Regions from separate parts of the Brevibacillus sp. MER 51 genome, predicted to be linked through region 1. Evidence: predicted binding sites of a transcription regulator. Region 1 holds the regulator's gene; the other holds the start of a gene.
The links. Region 1 encodes LexA, which represses DNA repair genes until DNA is damaged. Its sites were predicted from a motif close to CGAACATATGTTCG; they were not measured.
Positions count from the first base shown of each region.

Region 1 (9,660 bases):
ATGCGCGAAGCATTTCGGGAGGTTCGTCAGATTGTCCTAACAGCTTTTCGCAAAGCGGGCATCGCGAATCCGGAAGAGAGAACGCTTATTTTCTTGGCAAGAGGAATGCTGTGTAACATTTCAGCGGCTTTGGACATGCCAGAATTGATGGAGGTGTAGCTGAGAAAAATTGCGAGAATTAGTTATTGACTAATCACTAACTAAAGCGTTATAGTTCAAACTAGTTAGTGATTGATCAATCACAAAATAAAACGAGTGGAGATGATCCGAATGAAAAAAGCGATTGTAGTCGGGGCAACAGGCGGAACGGGAGCGGCAATTTTGGAAGAGCTCATCAATCGAGGGATTGAAACGATTGCTTTTGGGCGATCTCGACAAAAGCTAGAACAAATGGCGTCAGAGCTGGGGAATCCAGTACATTTGTCACTGGCCGTCGGAGATGCATTCCGGTCTCAAGACATCATAGCTGCATCGGAAGGAGCGGATGTACTCTTCCATTGTGCAAACGTCCCTTACCATGAGATGGTGAATAAGCTGATCCCACTTGGCGAAGCGATCATGGAAGCCGCAAACAAGAGAGGTTTGAAGGTTGTAGCAGTAGACGGCATTTATCTATACGGGAAAAAGCAGATGGAACCAGTGACGGAGGAGCATCCAAAGCAACCGCATACGAAGAAAGGAAAAATCAGGTTGGCATTTGAACAGATGCTGTTTAGCAGTCGGTGGGATCATGCGCGAACGATGATTGTCAGATTACCGGATTATTATGGACCCACTGCTAATCAAGCATCGTATTTAGGTTCCACACTTGAGGCTATTGCGGCTGGAAAACCTGGTCTTTTCATTGGGAACATGCATGTTCCTCGCGAGTTTGTTTATTTACCGGATGCGGCGAAGATGATTGTAGAGTTGGCCTGCCGTGAGTTTGCTTATGGACAAAATTGGCACATCCCAGGTGGAGGCATCATTTCCGGTCGAGATATTGTCCGAATCGCCCAAAAAGCAAGTGGCACCGCAAAACCTGTCATTCCACTTGGGAAAATTGGTTTGTCTTTGTTGGGGATGTTCGTCCCGGTGATGAAGGAGGTTGTCGAGATGCTGTACTTAACTGAAAAACCTTTGATCCTTAGCGGAGAAAAATATAAACGGCTGATTGGACCGATCCCAGCGACGAATTTCGAGGAGGGAATAACAGCAACCATCCAGCATTTGCAGAATCGTGCTCCCATCAAATAAATGTTGACCATTTGTGATTGATTAATCACTAACAAAATAACTTGTAAAATCCTTTTAAATATTCCTTTACAGGAATATTCCCTTTGGTGTATATTTTACCTAACAAGACGATCACAATAACGCTGAAGGGGATGAGATGAACGTAGAATCCATCATGTAACGAGGTGAGTGACATGTCAGGGATGAATCCGGGCATGGACATGGCGACGCTGAGTGCTTTGGCTGAACCAAATCGTATGAAAATCGTCGAACTTTTGCGCGAAGGCCCTCTGACTGTAGGGGAAATCGCTGACCAACTGGGGCTTCGCCAGCCCCAAGCCTCGAAGCATTTGAAGGTGCTGAGTGACAACGGTATCGTGGATGTGAAGGCCGAAGCCAATCGCCGATTTTACAAACTCAGGCCCGAGCCCTTCCGAGCGCTGGATTCTTGGGTGAAGTCATTCCAGCGTGTTATGGAAGAGAGATTCGATAATCTGGAAGACTATTTGCGGGAACTGCAAAACAAAGAAAATGATTGAGATCCATTCTAATGAATGAGGAGGAATTACTATGTCAAGAAACGCAATGATTTCAAGGGTAGAGAACGAGCGGGTGCTGGTACTGGAGCGTGTATTCGACGCGCCTAGAGATCTGGTGTTCAAGATGTTTAAGGAGCCTGAGCATCTCAAGCGTTGGTGGGGACCGAAAGGCTGGGAACTCCCGGTTTGTCATGTTGATTTCCGACCAGGCGGTGTTTGGCACTACTGCATGAAGTGCGTCGATAAGAACCAAGGTGATTTTTACGGAATGGAATCTTGGGGCAAAGGCGTTTATAAGGAGATTGTTGAGCCCGAGAAAATTGTCTATACCGATTACTTTTCAGATGCAGAAGGCAACATAAATGATGCCATGCCTTCGACAGAGGTTATGATGGAATTCATCGATTTGGGTGGCAAGACGAAGCTGGTCAACCGTTCTGAGTATGTATCTGCGGAAGCTCTCAAAACTGTTATGGACATGGGCATGCTAGAGGGCATCACCCAAACATGGGATCGTTTGGAAGAAAGTCTCACCGAGATCAAGTAAGGAACATAGGAAAGGCCGCCTGGCATGGAGACCAGACGGCTTTTTCATTTTCGTTGCAGACTTATTTCACCATAAGAGAGATAAAATCGTTCAGCTTATCCAGCGAAATGATATTTTGATTGCACGTCACACTGTCTTGGCAAATGTAGTTTCCTTTTTTCAAATACGTTCCATCCCCAGAACCTTTGGCTTCAAGGACGAACATGCCGATTTCCTCAAAGCGATTACAGAGCGCACAAACGCCTTTTTTGTTTACTATTGTAAACTGTCCATGTATGCCAACCAGTTTTCCTTCGTGGTAAGCAACAATAAATTTCTTTTCTGTAGAGGTGTCTAGCCAGCTCACATAAGAGATTTCGGAAAAATCGATCTCAGCTAAATTCGAGACTTTCAACTTCTTTACTTTCGGAAAGAGCTTCTTAATGGAAGACTCTGTGAGAGCAGGGAAGGGAATCACAAATGGTGAAAGTTGATGCAAAAATTGTTTTCCTTCTGCCTTTTCTTTAATCGAGTCAATCGGTTGTAAAATCTCTTTTTGTTCTTCCGTCATGTTTGGGAACAATTGAAAGATTTCTTCATGGGCGATTTCTTTGCGAGCACGAATCACGTTGACATCTGTACTGGTCGCATAGGCGTTCATGATTGCTTGAACGCGTGATTTAATGAAGTGATATTGATGCGTATGGATAAAAGGTTCCATCTTGCGGTTCCTCCTGTTTCTGTCTTGTTTGGTGGGTTCTTCTTTACTTTAACGTGTTTGCAAGCGAAGAGAAAGGGAGAGGACATTTCCCAAAAAAACTCGCCATAAAAAAGCACTGACAACTTAAATGGAAAAGTCGTCAGTGCTTTATAAACGTCTATTTGGTATACACGATTTTTTTAATCGTCTCGGTAGACAAAAAGTATTCCTCCGCTAACTGAGAAATAGCCGTCCCGGCCCGAAAGCTGCTTTTAATAGCCGTATTCCGCTCATCCAGGAGTTTTCTCCCGCCGGTGCGCGTCCCCCATTTTTGATGGGTCACTTTTGTCTTTGGAATATAGATGGTTTCTCCTTGCACGTACTTTTGAATTTCCGCGAGTAACGATTCAGGAAGGATTAAGTTTGCTTTTACACATTTCATTTCTGCTCGCTCCTTATTTATAGATAGGCAAATAAGGGGCAAAGCCAAGAAATAGGAAATGAGATACGCAAATGAAGGCGATGATTCGTTTAAACGGAAGACCACCTCATGCAAAGTATCGCCTTACTATTTCTAGGCTTTGCATGAGCCGCTGCGGTATGTGGCAAATTGAGTGCATTCGCCATTCGTACACCCCCCTCGAGGTCCATTTTAAAAACGGTGTCCCCCTTTTTTGAAAGGGGCTATTTGAATTATATAAGAAAATGGCCTGTTTGTGTAACGATACTTACAAAAATGTAAGGAGATATGGAATGCTTATTTACAATCTTTTGAAAGTCACATATAGTGGTGGTATCTAATGTGAAAAGAGGTTTTGATTGAGTATGATGAAACTGATAATCGCTAAGTAAAATTCGAATGAATTTTATATGGGAAAAGGTCAAATGAAGGGCGCCCCTTTGTTTCTTTTTTATACCTTTTTCAAAAGCGATTAGAAGGCATTGTATCTCATTTAAACAAATTTCACGTTTGAGTACGGTATCTATTCTGTTCGGGGTAGGTATCTTCATCACAACGATTAATTTGACCATGAGAAGAGAATTCTTCTTGTGGTCTTTTTTATTTGGAAAGAAGGGATTGCTGAAGAGGAATGAATGATGACAAACAGCACAAACAATGGAATGGGAGGTTTTTACATGGGTGAATATCGATTGATTAGCGACTACAAGCATATCGAAACATACAAGGAAAGCTTTAATAACCTTGCCAAGCAGATCTTTCAGCTCGATTTTAAAGAATGGGATAACAAGGGTTTTTGGAACGACAACTATGTTTGCTATTCCTATTTGGATGGGGAACAGGTTATTGCGAACGCTTCTGCCAGTAAGATGATCGTGACATGCAATGGGAAAGAGTATAAAGCACTTCAGATCGGAACGGTCATGACGCATCCTGCCTATCGCAACCAAGGCTTGGCAGCGAAATTGATGAATCATATTCTTGAAACATGGGAGAAGGAATACGATTTTATATATTTGTATGCCAATGATACCGTGCTCGATTTTTATCCGAAGTTCGGGTTTGAGAGAGTACTGGAAAGTAGTTTTCGTTTATTGGCATCCGATTTGAAAAAGCAAGTGGGACAAAAATTGGCCTTACGTAAGCTGGATGTCGATAATGAGGCTGATTTTACTATTATGAAGGAATTTGCTGCTAAAAGAATCCCCGTTTCATCGAGACTAGGCGTGAAGGATAGCGAGCATCTGTTGATGTTTTACTTTTTGCTTGTTTTTCGGGATGCGATCTATTATCTCGAAGAGGAGGATGTGATTGTCTTATTTGAACGAGAAGACGACCAACTGCATGTATTTGATCTTGTAAGCAAAGAACCAGTTGATATAGAAGCGGTCATCTCTCATTTGGTAACGGCTGAGACTTCAAACATTCAATTTCACTTCATGCCGGATAGTGAGAATAAAAAGATCCAATCTGCATGGATGACAACGACCGATGATGTCTTATTTGTTCGACCCTCGTTAAAAATAGAGGCAGAACATTTTCGTTTTCCGCTTACTTCACACGCATAGAAGGTTTGAAATGACGCGTCAGGTGAAACAGTAAAATAGAAGAGAAAAGCAGGCGTCCAGTATGGAAGGATCTGAGGGAAAAGCATGTGCGGTCGTTTTACTCTCGTAACGAACTTGGAAAAATGGGAGCAAAGCCACGGTACAATATTGCACCGGGTCAGTTCATTCCAGCGATTATTTCTGACCGTGGCAAGCGACGTATGGGTTAGTTGAGATGGGGGTTAGTGCCGTCGTGGGCTGCCGATGAGAAGAGCAGCTACAAAATGATCAATGCATTCGCGCTGAACCATACCACAAGTAAGGGCAAGTTTTTTTGCGGAATACCTTGTAGGGCGTGGATTTGTATATATGTGTGTAGGTTCCGGGCTATGGTAACACCTGAAAAGGTCCATAGGGCTATCGTATTTTGAGTGGAACATCCTGTTCACATCCCAAGGAAGGAAGAGGCTTCGTGAACGAAGGAGGCTCCCCGAGGCTGGGCAAGAAAAGTGTCTGAAGTGTCGATGCTGGCAGTGAATGCGCCTCTGACGGTACTTTCGCTTAGCAGAAAGAGAAGATGCTCTAGATCACAATCGTGAAGGGGCACTTATGGTCGGCTCTTTGATTGAAGATTAATCCTTTCGTAGGAGATGAACTCTTTCACGTAATTCCTGTTCGGTTAACGATTCCAATTGCAACAAGGCCTCAAATGGATCACTACCTGGAATATGAAAGTATCGAGCAAATGCAGGCTCGGTTTTGATGCCGCTTTGCTTCAGAGCTCTGATGTGTTGGTATGCATCCATGCCCCCTATTTCTAGCAATCGTGCTTCGATGTCCATATGACGATAGGCATTTTGCTTTTCGACAGCTAACGGTTGAGCAAACAATTCAAACCAAAAGTCAGCTGTGAAAAAAGAGATAACGCACGTGGGGATACTTTTTATATCTAGTTGAGTCACTTCAAATCCAGGCAAACAGCCAAACGCTTTACGAACAACCTGCTCAAACTGATGCAAATCATGACTCTCGCAAATAATATCCAGATCACTTCCTACAACGTCAATGTTCAATGGGATGGTTCCGGCAAGCACTGGACGGTAATCGGATAGTACTTCCATGAGGTGCGTCTGTTGAATTGCTTCCAACGCCGCTTTTTGGCGTATTGTTCCTCTGCCCAGGTAAGAGAGATCATGCCAATTTCTCATGAGACAACCTCCATGTCTACTTTCTTTTAAAATAGTTTAGACAAAAGTGAATAAGTACGCAACGAAATCGGTAATCACTCGTATACCTAAATGAAGGGAGTGTAGTGGATGGAAATATTTTTGTGGGTCGTAGTTGTGTTGTTGTTCTTGCTTAGCATCGCAGGAATTTTCTTACCCGTTTTACCTGATACGATCTTGCTGTGGGCGGGCTTTTTACTCTATCACTTTTTTATTGCAGATCCGGGAGCGGGATTGCCGGCATCCTTTTGGTGGGGAATGGTCGTTCTAAGCATTCTACTTTACGGTGCTGACTTGCTGACGAACATGTACTTCGTGAAAAAGTATGGGGGGTCAAAGTGGTCGTCCATTGCCGCTGCGGTCGGAATTATCCTCGGGATTTTCGTGTTTCCACCGTTTGGTATGCTGATCTTGCCGTTTGTATTCGTCGTTCTCGTAGAGTTAATGGTGCAGAAGCAATCGATGGAGCGAGCAGTGAAAGCAGGGGTAGGTTCACTGATCGGATTTTTGGGTAGTGCGGTCGTAAAAGTCATCTTGCAAGTTACGATGATCATCTGGTTTTTTATCGCCAGATAACATATAGAAAACGAAAAGGACAGCCGAGGCTGTCCTTTTTTACGTGGAAACTAGTGAATGAGGCGATAGACACCGATGACTTTACCGAGAATGGTGACATGCTCCAGAATGATCGGTTCCATTGTGGCATTCTCCGGTTGGAGTCGGAAGTGGTTCTTTTCTTTGAAAAATCTTTTGACGGTCGCTTCGTCTTCTTCTGTCATGGCTACGACAATGTCACCATTGTTCGCTACGTGTTGTTGGCGAACAATGACGTAATCTCCGTCGAGAATTCCGGCATCAATCATACTGTTCCCGGAGACACGCAGCATGTAGACCTTGTCTGAAGTCACGATATTGTCTGGAAGCGGGAAGTATTCTTCCACATCCTCAATGGCTGTAATCGGTTGTCCAGCAGTTACTTTTCCGATTACGGGCACACGGACGACAGAGTCTTCGAAATTGTCTTGAAAACGATCTTCATCTGATAGCAATTCGATGGCGCGAGGTTTGGTAGGGTCTCGACGGATGAGGCCTTTTTTCTCTAAACGTGCCAAATGACCATGTACCGTTGAGCTGGAAGCGAGTCCGACAGCCTCTCCAATTTCACGTACAGAAGGCGGATATCCTTTATCACGAACTTCCTTTCGTATGAACTCGATGATGGCTTGTTGTCTACTCGATAATTTTGACATAGAAAGACACCCCTGATTTCTCGAACATATTTTCCTATATTATACCATGGGAGCTTGCGTTCGACAAACATAAGTTCGATTCATTGTTGACATGAACGTATGTTCTCATTTATTATGAGTTTACAAGAGGACAGAACGTATGTTTGTAAGGGGGCCATTATCATGAATTCATCGACTGTACGTAATCGTTTCGAGAAAAAAGAAGAACGTCGTGTTCGTTTTGGTATCACGAGAGGTCAAGCTCTCTTGTTTCTTATTACATTTATTCTCTTTTTTTACTTGTTGACCGAACTAGTGTTTGCTTCTTCGCCAATGGAGGAGCCACAAGGCATTGAGGTAACCGTACAATCCGGAGATAGCCTATGGTCGTTAGCCGTTCGCTACTCAGATCAGCATACAGATGTTCGTGACTATATCATAGAAATCAAGGAAGCGAACGGTTTGGATAGCAACAGGATTTACCCGGGTCAGACTCTGATCATGCCTGATATGCCGTAAGTGTTCGGCTGTCTTGCGGGATCATTCGAATGTGGTATAATGAAGCGGCACTACTACAGAGTGGGAGGAACCAGCAGTGGTATCTGACGCAGAAATTAAACGCATTAATGAATTGGTCAAAAAATCTCGCGAAGAAGGTTTGACTGAAGAAGAAAAGCTCGAACAAAAAGCATTGCGCCAAAAGTACATTGACGCCGTTAAGCTTTCATTGAGAGCAAATTTGGATTCCATCCGTTATGTGGAAGACCTTGAAGAAAATAAGCCAAAACAGTAAGATAACAATTACTGATACGACAGACATCCTCGCTTGACGCTAGGGTGTCTTTTTCTGTGACATACATAACGCTTTGATAGCCAGGGAGGGAAAGCGATGGCGTGGATAGCTGTAGCGGTTGGAGGAGCAGTTGGCTCTCTTTTGCGCTACCTATTGTCTTTGCTTGCGAATCAGCCAGGATGGCCATGGGGAACCTGGATCGCCAATGTTTGTGGATCGTTGATCATCGGCATCTTGTTCGTGCTGGGGAAAGAACGTGGCATATTATCTCCAACACTCTACCTCTTATTTGCAACGGGGGTCATGGGAGGATTTACGACTTTCTCTAGCTTTTCCTTGGAAGTGGTCACTTTTTGGGGAGAAGGCCACCTGTTGCGTGGCACTTTGTACGCTCTTCTCAGTTTGGGAGTCGGGCTACTTTCTTGTGCGTTTGGAATATGGCTGGGTAGGCAATGGTCCTGATACGTTCAATGGACACGATACATGTGAGGAGGAATGAAGGTGAGTACACAGCATCGTGATTATGAATGGGAACAAAAAAAGCTGGATGAAACGATTTCGGCGATTGACGAAGAAATGGAACAGCTTCGCAATGATATTCGCGAGGCGACAGATGACTATGTGAAACAGGTCGTTAACTATAAAAAGGCAAAGGATTTGCGTTACCTGGAAGATCAGGGGCGAGAGAAGCCTTATTTCGGCAGAGTGGACTTCCTGAAAGATGAGATCTACGAGCTGGATCAGGTCTACATAGGAAAACGGGGAATTGTACGCAGCGATACGTTTGACTCTGTCGTCGTGGATTGGCGTGCGCCTATCGCCAGTCTTTACTATTCCGGTGAGAGCAAAGACGCGTTTTATCGAATGGGACGAGAGATCGTACGTGGTGAAGTTCGCTTAAAGCGTAATTTTGCGATTGAAGACGGTAAGATCGTCGGCATCTATGATGGAGCGGTAAAAGAAACGATTAACCGCGAAATGGGGCATCCAGACGAGTTTTTGCAAGAGGGCTTCATTGATGAATTTTTGGCAGCCAATCTGAATCATGCGAACGATAGCAGGCTAAAAGACATCGTCGCTACGATTCAATCCGAGCAAAATGATATTATCCGGGCGGAAAAAGAACGGCCCATCGTTGTGCAAGGAGTAGCGGGGAGCGGAAAAACGACCATTGCGCTGCACCGACTCTCCTATTTGATATATAACTACCAGGATTCCATGATGTCCAAAAAATTCATGGTGTTCGCACCAAACCGGATGTTTCTTACCTATATATCCGAGGTTTTGCCTGAGCTGGGAGTCGATGACGTTCACCAGTCTACCTTTGTGGATTGGGCAGCGCGTCTCGTGAAACCTCTGCTGCCAAAAGGATGGAGAATCGTGAGTCCGGATAAGCCTCTGCAATTGTTCTTTGAAGAGGGGCAG
Region 1 is NZ_JAMAUS010000001.1:761,529-771,188, reverse strand. It holds gene M3630_RS02945 (TetR/AcrR family transcriptional regulator) at 1-159, shown strand, start outside; gene M3630_RS02940 (SDR family NAD(P)-dependent oxidoreductase) at 271-1,236, shown strand; gene M3630_RS02935 (ArsR/SmtB family transcription factor) at 1,410-1,754, shown strand; gene M3630_RS02930 (SRPBCC domain-containing protein) at 1,786-2,301, shown strand; gene M3630_RS02925 (FusB/FusC family EF-G-binding protein) at 2,363-3,001, opposite strand; gene M3630_RS02920 (CD3324 family protein) at 3,159-3,422, opposite strand; gene M3630_RS02915 (GNAT family N-acetyltransferase) at 4,118-5,008, shown strand; partial or broken gene M3630_RS02910 (SOS response-associated peptidase family protein) at 5,093-5,283, shown strand; gene M3630_RS02905 (DUF4269 domain-containing protein) at 5,620-6,195, opposite strand; gene M3630_RS02900 (DUF456 domain-containing protein) at 6,304-6,789, shown strand; gene lexA (transcriptional repressor LexA) at 6,840-7,463, opposite strand; gene yneA (cell division suppressor protein YneA) at 7,626-7,961, shown strand; gene M3630_RS02885 (DUF896 domain-containing protein) at 8,038-8,235, shown strand; gene crcB (fluoride efflux transporter CrcB) at 8,332-8,697, shown strand; gene M3630_RS02875 (HelD family protein) at 8,737-9,660, shown strand, end outside.

Region 2 (9,660 bases), on a different contig from region 1:
CAGGCATTATGACCCATATTGCGGCGTGGTTCATGCTAAAAATCTTAGCGAAATACAAAGACATGGATTTGTATGACATTCATCAACGTGTATTTGGGAAATGGCCTGCCCGTGTTCTTAATTTCATCTTCATCGTATATATCATGGGCTCGGCCTTAACGATCTTGAGAGGGTACATCGAGATTATTCAGTCATGGATGTTTCCGGAAGTACCTTCCTGGATATTAAATGCCTCCTTGCTTTGCCTGGCCATTTATGGAGTAACAGGTGGTATTCGGGTGTTGGCTGGAATTAGCTTTTTTTCTGTAGGGTTGACGATATGGCAGCTACTGCTCTTGGTTTATCCCATGCAATACGCTGATTTTCATCTGTTGCAGCCAGTCTTTCATCATGATCTTGTACAGCTGATGGACGGTGCGAAGAAGATGTCCTTTTCCATCATCGGATTTGAGATCATTTTGTTCATCTATCCGTTTGTAAAGGAAAAGGAATTGCTATCGCGGTATGTACATGGTGGATTGTTTATGACCACCTGCTTGTATGTGGTAGTCATGCTGGTTACACTCTTGTACTTTCAAGGAGAACAGCTTCAGCATCTAATCTGGGCGACGCTAATGATGATGAAAATTGTAGAGTTTCCGTTTTTGGAGCGTTTTGAGTTTGTGTCCATCTCACTGTGGATGCTCATCATGCTGGATAATTTGCTGATGAACCTGTGGGTAGCCATGCGAGGGGTTCACCATATTAGTGGGCTCAAGGAGAGAATGGCACTTTTCGGGATTGTTGGTGTCATGTTTTTGGCTAGCAATTTTTTAGAAACACGCCAGTCGATTAATCTCATCACGGATATTTTCGGTGGTGTAGGCTTCTATATCATTTTTGTTTATCCCATCGTGCTTTATGTAGTAATTCGGCTGTTTCGGAAGGGACCGGTCCGGACATGAAAAGGTTGCGTTTGCTTTTACACTATCTTTTAGTGGTCGTGTTATTGAACGGCTGTGGGGAGCAACATGTATTAGAAAAATTGGGACTGGCGGTTGCGGTGGGGTACGATCTTAGCAGAGACGGAAAGTTGTTGGGTACCACGGTATTTTATCAAATTGACCCGGAGGCACGTGAGCTGGTCACTGTCATTTCTGGCACAGCACATACAAGCAAAGGACTCACCGTTTCACAGAACAGGGAGTCTTCCAAAAAAATTGTAGGAGGTCAAATTCGCGTCGTGGTCTATCACGATGAGTTAGCGCGTAAAGGGATCCTGTCTCTTGTGGAAAACTTAACGCGTGATGCCTCCATAGGAAGCAATGTCTATTTAACGGTAGCGAAAGGTCGGGCGTATGATATTTTGACACATCGCTACCCCGAGAACAGCAACATTGGCATTTACCTCTATCAAGCCATACGGCAGAACGTCGAAGGGGAGAATATGATTTCCTCGAAACTTCATGAGTTCATGAAAGATTATTATGCAATCGGGAGAGATCCCGTGATGCCTTATATTGAAAGAGTAAAGAATGAATTGCATATTAATCAAATTGGTTTATTTCGAGATCAAAAACTGGTAGCAGAGATTACTTCAAGGGATGGATTTTTCCTCAAGATATTACGGGAGCGTTACAATAAGGGGGAATTGGAAATAAATATTTCCCTCGATAAAAAGCGTCTTTTTACCGTCATTGAACATATCTCAAGCAAAAAGCAAATAAAAGTTTTAGATTTGGAGAAACCAAGATTTTCTGTGAAAGTCAATATGTCAGCGCAGATTCAGGAAATGGCTGAAAAAATTGATTTATCCAAGCCTGAGCAGTTGAAAAAGGTCCAAAAAGCAATCGAACTGGCGGTTAAAAAAGAGACGGAACATTTACTGGAAAAGTTAAGAAAGCACGATGTAGACCCGGTAGGATTTGGGGAAATCTACAATATAGCCAGTCAAAAGAGTGGGAAAAAGAAATTGAGTAAAGAGGAATGTCGGGAAATCATCAAAAGGGCGAAATTTGATGTAGATGTCGAGATCATGATTTTGCGTACAGGCGTCATTGGGTAGTCGGAACAAAAAATACATAGACAAGCAACAAGCCGGGGTGAGATAGTGAGGGCGAGGTGAGAAAAGATGGAAAACGGGCAAGCTGTACAGACAGGCTTTCTCGAAGCAAATGGTGCACGTATTTACTATGAAGTAGCAGGGGAAGGCGAACCGCTCTTATTAATCCACGGCTTCAATCTGGATACAAGGCTATGGGATGCCCAGCTGCAAGCATTTGGACAAACGTATAAGGTCGTTCGATTTGATATCCGCGGGTTCGGTAAAACACTGGCGACTGACGTTCCTTTTACGTTGTACGATGATGTGAAAGCGGTTCTGCAAGGGCTTGGGATCGAAAAGGCGCATGTGGCCGGGCTTTCGTTTGGGGGAATGGTCGCGCAGGAGTTCGCCCTTGCTTACCCGCAGATGGTGAACAGCTTGATTCTGGTCGCATCCGGCTTGTTTGGTCACCCAAGAAGTGAACAGAGGCTGCACGATGTGGAACGTTTCAATCAAGTATGTCAGCGTGGGACGACAGAGGAAGCGTTGGAAATGACGACACAAATGTGGTTTGACGGTCCTGGTCAGCCGGTAAATGAGCAAGCTCGTCTAGCACGTAATCGTTTTAAAGAAATAAACAGACACGCCTTTTCGCTGCCGGAGTTTGGAGCCGGATTGGAGGTTTTATCTCCCCCACCAATCGAGCGTTTGGAACATATCAAAGCGCCGACTCTCGTTATTGCAGGAGCGCGGGATTATCCAGATTTTCTACAGATCGCCGATGTATTGACTGAACGGATATCCGGCGCAAAAAAAGTCATCCTGCCTGACTCAGCGCACATCCCACCGATGGATCAACCAGAGGTATTCAACAAGCTCGTCCATGAATTTCTCGCACAAAACACTGTAAAATCATCCTAATGCAGTTTGAAATGGCATGGATCGGAGAGAATTACCGAACATGCCTTTTTTTGTTTTCAACACTTTGCCACATCAGATAGCCCGATGGAGCCATATAGATTCTCGCACTATTTTGATAGGATTAAGGACGGAATAAGGAAGCAGGTGATAGGGTGACATACAACATCAGACAATATGCGGTTGTGTTTTTGCTCGCCTTCTTACTTGTACTGACAACGGGTATGACAACTGCTTACGCCCATGCTGGCTTGATGAGCAGCTCCCCACAAGATGGTGAGGTACTGAAGGCGAATCCGGGACAAATATCTGCGCGGTTTACCGAAACATTGGAGCCCGATCTTGTTAACGTGCGTTTATTTGACTGGAATGGCAAGGAAATAAAAGTGGAGCGGCCGACATTGCAGCCGGGTGATGCCTCGCAGTTGAATGCGAAACTGCCGAGCGATTTGGCTGAGGGGACGTATTCGGTAATCGTGTCTGTCGTATCCGAGGACGGACATCCGATCGAAGAGAAGCTCACGTTTTCTATCGGACAAAAAAGTGCGGTTGTGGTTCCGCCAAATGAGCAAAAAGCAGATTCAAGCTACTTGATCATGTACCGCTATTTGGCGCAAGGAATTATTCTCGTCGGTGGCGGCTTGTATCTGGTAGCGTGGGCAGCACAACGTCAGGGATTGCCTTCGCTTGCCCAGCTCATCGGGATTGGCAGACAAATCGGATGGAGTTTGGCGATCATCGGACTTATATTTTTGTGGTTCTTGTATGACGAATCGTTAACGGCTGTATCCCTTACGCAAGCACTGTGGCAGATGGACGGGAACTTGCTCAGTCAGTCTCCGTTTGCGATCATGCTGCTGGTGTCCTTTGCCCTGCTGTTATTGATCGCGATCCCCAATATGGTGTCAGGCTGGTATGTGGGAATCTGGGTTCTCTTGATCAGCGCGCAAGCTTTTGGCGGTCATGCATGGGGCATTGCTCCTGTCTGGCTGTCCATTTTGCTGAGACTGTTGCATGTATTGACGGTCGCTGTGTGGATGGGGGCACTTGTCTACTTGTTACTGACAGTCAAAGCGGCTGAACGAGGACAGGAGTCGTTCAAGAGGTTCTTTTTGAAAACAGTTGCGGTGGCGGCAGTGCTTGCCGTCGTGACGGGCGTTGTCATGCTCTTCGTGCAAACGGATGTCATGAGCATTTTCCAGAGTGCAACGACATGGAGCTATCTGTTATATGGAAAAATAGCAAGTGTCTGCCTCATGCTTCTTTTGGCCTTTAGGCAAACCAGACGTTGGCGGACGAAAAATTCTTTGCAGCCCGCTTACTTGCGTTGGGAAATCATATTCGGGATTATCGCGGTTCTGGCAGGACTTTGGATGAGCCAAATCAACTACCCGACTGCGACGACAAATAATCAAGCCGTGATTCAAACAGATTCAAATTAGGGAGGATTTCATAATATGAAAATGAAAAAATGGATGAGCAGTGTACTGGTAGCAGGTGCAGTTTTGACGTTGGCGACAGCAGCACAAGCACATGTGAACGTATATCCGAAAGAGGCTACTACAGGCTCCTATGAAAAATACACCGTGCGTGTCCCTGTAGAAAAAGACGTCAACACGACAAAAGTGAAGCTGGAATTCCCGGCAGGTGTGAAGGTAAATTCCGTACAACCGATTCCGGGCTGGTCCTACGAGTTCGAAAAAGATAAAGACGGTGTGAACACAGCGCTTGTCTGGACAGCAACAGAAGGCGGAATCAAAGCGCATGAGTTCCAAGAGTTCACGTTTGTCGGGGCAAACCCGAAAGAAGAGGGTCAATTGGCTTGGAAGGCTTATCAGACCTATGCAAATGGCGAGGTTGTGGAATGGACAGGGGACAAGGATTCCAAAACGCCAGCGTCTGTCACTACCATTAAGGCTGGTGTAGGTGAAGCAGGGCATGAGCATGGACAAGAACAAAAGCCGGCAACTGCTCCTGCCGGGGAAGCAGCGGGTGCAGGCAGCAACAATACCTTGCCATTGGTACTTTCCGGTTTGGCGTTGCTGATCTCCATCGTAGGTCTGTTTAGAAAAAAAGCGTAAGTGCTTCTTCATAATTAAGCTGTGCAGTGTGTCCAATCACACTGCACAGCTTTTTCCATTGTATGGCAATTTAAATCATTCTATAATAGTTGTAATTACTTTCGGAGGTGTATCACATGTTAAAAACACTATTCAGAGCAAGCAAGTACACAGGAAGGAAAAATAGGAACGGCAGCATGACGCGTACGCATTTTGCACAGTAGAGGATTGTAGAGTAACGATCAGTATGTGAAAACGGGACGCGTCATCTGCCTAAAAAAAGGTGGATACTGCTTCCATGTTCATGAATGCGACAAAAGTATATACGATCAAAAGTTTTTTGACTTCCCTGGCCAATACAACCATGTTCACGACCTATGCGCTTTACTATATTGTGACACTGGGCTTTAACCCGTTTGAATTGCTATTGATCGGGACGGTATTGGAGTTATCCGTGTTGGTGTTTGAAGGGATAACAGGAGTAGTTGCGGACACGTACAGTCGCCGTCGCTCCGTCATTATTGGGATGTTTTTTCTGGGAATTGGATTTTCGATGCAGGGGATCGTTCCCGTGCTTGATGCTTGGATACCGTTGATTTCTGTCTTCGGCTTGGTCCTGTTTTCGCAAGTCATCAGTGGTCTCGGGTATACGTTTATCAGTGGAGCGGATACTGCATGGATTGTGGATGAGGTTGGAGAAGAGAAGATCGGTACGATTTTCATGAAGGCTAAGCGCTATTCCTTGTTTGGGAATCTGCTCGGGATTGCACTTAGTGTGGCTTTGTCAACACTCGCCCCCCATTTGCCTTTCCTCATAGGTGGCCTTATGTATCTGGGGCTTGGTGTCTTTCTGATTCTGTTCATGAAGGAGACTGGATTTATTCCTCGTGAGCGTGAGCAAGGTGCTTCCCACGTGAAGGAAATGATTCAGACGTGGACTTCGGGTGCCCAAGTGATTCGCAGTCAGCCGGTTCTCATGCTGATCTTGTTCGTGACCCTATTTACGGGTGCAGCTTCTGAAGGGTATGACCGTTTGTGGGAAGCGCATTTGATCGCAGAAATTGGCTTTCCGGAGCTAGCGGCTATTTCAATGCCAATGTGGTTCGGGATCATTGCCGCACTCGCAAGCTTACTCGGCCTCATCGTCGTAGGCGTTGTGGAAAAAAAGCTGGATGTGAACAATGAGAGGGTTGTCCTTGTGGGCATGTTCACGTTGACGGGACTCAAAATTGCAGCGATGATTGCTTTTGCTTTTTCCCCTAGCTTTAGCTGGGCATTAGTTGCACTGCTGTTAATCGGTGTGATTCAGTCTTTAAGCAGTCCGCTGTATGATACGTGGCTGAATCTAAACATTGAGAGCAGTGTGCGAGCGACGGTTTTATCGATGATGGGCCAGTCCAATGCCTTAGGACAAACGGCAGGTGGTCCGGCTGTCGGATGGATCGGAACCCGTTTTTCGATTCGTGCTTCGCTGGTTGCGGCGGCTATTTTATTGGCACCGATTCTGATTGTGTTCGGACGTGCGCTTAGAAGGCGCTGAGTCAAACAAAGTGTGACAAGTGTAAGGCATGTGCCCATTTTTAGGGCGCATGCCTTTTTGTTGTGGCAATCGTTGGTTATTGCAAACAAAACTTGCGAACAAACGTTCTCTTTTAATATGATGATCTCAACAACAAGAAGACACATTATGTGGTGGTGACAGCCTGATGATTCAGGAGTTGAGAAGGTACGCAACGCGGCAGCAAGCAGTGGAGATCATTTATTTGAAGAAGGATGGAGAGACTAGCAGGCGCACGATCCGTCTGGTACAGATTGATGAGAACAAAGGGAGCTTAAAAGCATATTGTTATATGAGGAAGGCGTATCGTGTATTTGTATTGGAAAACATTTTGGCGATCGCACCCGTGTCAGGGCATTTTGCCGGATGAAAGGGATCATCCTCCACGCCCCCAGCCTTATTCCAGCTACACTATGTTATACTAAATAGGAAACAACTTCAAAAAAGAGGAAGGGCGGGGACAACAATGGAGTTCTTCATTGTCATCGTCATCATGTTTTTGATCGTAGTATTTGTCTTGGCGTCCAAAGCTGCAAAAGGCGGAAGTAGTCGCTCTCATTCCTCTTCAGACAGCGGGGGCGGAGCCTTCTTTGTAGACAGCTCTCACAATCATCATCATCGAAATCACGACTCAAACGATCGTTGGGATAGCTATGACAGCGGAAGTGATAGCGGTAGTGGTGGAGACAGCGGTGGTGGCGGAGATAGTGGAGGCGGCGGCGGGGGAGATTGACGCTGTTGCATTTTGTTTCATTATGGTACAATAATTGGGAAATATGATTCCAAACCTGAATGGTAGGTTTGCTAAAGGAGAGATGTTTTATGGTAGCCATCAAATTTGTTCAGAGTGTCGTAGTCGGGGTCACAGGAATCCTCCTTTCAAGCGAACAGTAATACCGTTCACCAAATGAGGATTCGACTGTGACTGGTTCTGGCTGATAGCCATATATTTAACCAATTGCAGGGGGAATCCGCAGTGAATCAACTAACCAATCAACAAGTATTGCAATCTATGGGCTGGAATGAGTATTTTGCTAATCATTTTGCCCCTTATGCCGAGCAAGGCTACAGTGTGGGACGTATCACACTCGAACATAAACGTATTTATCGTCTGTGGAGTGAGCATGGCGAGCTCTTGGGCGAAGTAACGGGTAAGCTTCGTTATGAAGCCATCGGACGAGAAGATTTTCCGGCTGTCGGGGACTGGGTAGTGATCAGTGCTCGCCCTGAGGAAAAGAAAGCCTCCATCCACGGACTTCTTCCACGTAAGAGCAAGTTTTCCCGCAAAGTAGCTGGGGATACAGTGGAAGAGCAGATTGTGGCCGCGAACGTCGATACCGTTTTCCTCGTGAATTCCTTAAATAATGATTTGAATTTGCGCAGGTTAGAACGCTATCTCATTCTCGCGTGGGAAAGTGGAGCCAATCCGGTAATTGTGCTTTCCAAAGCAGATTTGTGTGACGATCTGGATGCATCCATGGCAGAGGTAGAATCTGTTGCGATCGGAGTACCTGTTCACGTAGTCAGTGCTGAGCAGGGAGAAGGACTAGATCAACTCGCACCGTATCTGGGCGAGGGCCAGACGATTGCCTTGATGGGTTCCTCTGGTGTTGGCAAATCCACGTTGATTAATAAATTGAGCGGAGCGGAGATGCAAAAAGTCAGTGGCGTTCGTGAAGGTGATGACCGTGGCCGCCATACGACGACACATCGTGAATTGTTCCGCTTGCCGAGTGGTGCTCTGATGATCGATACACCAGGCATGAGGGAACTTCAGCTCTGGGAGGCAGATGAAGGCTTCCGCGGTGCCTTTGACGATATCGAGTCCATTGCGGAAACATGCCGTTTCAATGATTGTAAGCATATGCGCGAGCCTGGCTGTGCTGTTCAAGCTGCCATCCAAGCTGGATCATTGGAAAAGGCACGCTTTGACAGTTATCTGAAGCTTCAACGCGAATTGGCACATCTAGCGCGTAAAGAAGATGCAAGGCTTGCAGCGGCTGAAAGGGATAAATGGAAGAAGCTCAACGTTCAAATGCGGCAGAAAAAACCGAAGAGATAAGTATGAGAGCCCTTGAGAAATCAGGGCTCTTTCCTTTGTTTGAGCAAGTAAGCGCTTCCTTTTCCTTTCAAAAATTAACGCTTGCTCACAACGAGGGAGTTATGATAGATTTGGTCAATACTCGTTATTACACTTCGAAAAAAATAGATAGGTAGCTCGTATAATTTTGGGAATAAGGCCCAACCGTTTCTACCAGGTGACCGTAAATCACCTGACTACGAGTGAAAGTGCGTCTAGGGTTCCGTCTTTTTCTTTCCTATTCCAATCATAGGGTTGAATGAAAGCTGGTCCGAGCGACGCAGGCACGAATGATGTGTCACACCTAAGGGATAAAAGCCCAGAGGGACAGTTTCACTTGGCGTTGGTTTATTACGTAGCCCGCTTGTGACACTGTCCACTCTGGGTTTTCTATATTTTCAGCAGGCCGCAGGTAAAAAGTGGCCGGAACCATATCCGAGGAGGAAGAACTGATGAAAGAATTACAAGAGCGCATCGTACAGGACGGCAAAGTACTGTCGGCATCCGTTTTGAAGGTGGATGCGTTTTTGAACCACCAGGTAGATCCACAATTGACGATGAAGATCGGACAGCGTTTTGCCGAGTTGTTCGCTGGTGAAAACATTACAAAAGTCGTGACGATTGAGGCAAGTGGAATTCATTTTGCGATGGCGACTTCCTTTGCTTTGGGTGTTCCCTTTATCTATGCGAAAAAGAAAAAAGCTGTCACGTTGACAGAGGAAGTATACTCTGCTCCTGTTCATTCTTTTACCCGTCAGGAAACGTATCAAATCAGTGTTTCCCGTCAGTATTTGTCCAAAGAAGACCGCGTATTGATTGTCGATGACTTCCTGGCTACGGGAGCTGCTCTGGTGGGTCTTACGAATATTGTCAAAGATGCGGGTGCTCATCTCGTAGGGGTTGGCGCTGTTATTGAAAAAAGCTTCCAGGAAGGCCGTGGTCTCTTGGAGCAAGCTGGCGTACGAATCGAATCATTGGCACGTATTGAATCGATGTCACCAGAAGGCATTCACTTTATTGA
Region 2 is NZ_JAMAUS010000004.1:150,021-159,680, forward strand. It holds gene M3630_RS10435 (GerAB/ArcD/ProY family transporter) at 1-944, shown strand, start outside; gene M3630_RS10440 (Ger(x)C family spore germination protein) at 941-2,044, shown strand; gene M3630_RS10445 (alpha/beta fold hydrolase) at 2,111-2,944, shown strand; gene M3630_RS10450 (copper resistance CopC/CopD family protein) at 3,097-4,383, shown strand; gene M3630_RS10455 (YcnI family copper-binding membrane protein) at 4,399-5,022, shown strand; gene M3630_RS10460 (MFS transporter) at 5,300-6,541, shown strand; gene M3630_RS10465 (WYL domain-containing protein) at 6,708-6,929, shown strand; gene M3630_RS10470 (hypothetical protein) at 7,026-7,292, shown strand; gene rsgA (ribosome small subunit-dependent GTPase A) at 7,536-8,621, shown strand; purine riboswitch at 8,758-8,859, shown strand; gene M3630_RS10480 (xanthine phosphoribosyltransferase) at 9,092-9,660, shown strand, end outside.
Region 2: the regulator LexA is predicted to act here: its motif matches at 6,637-6,650, upstream of M3630_RS10465 (WYL domain-containing protein).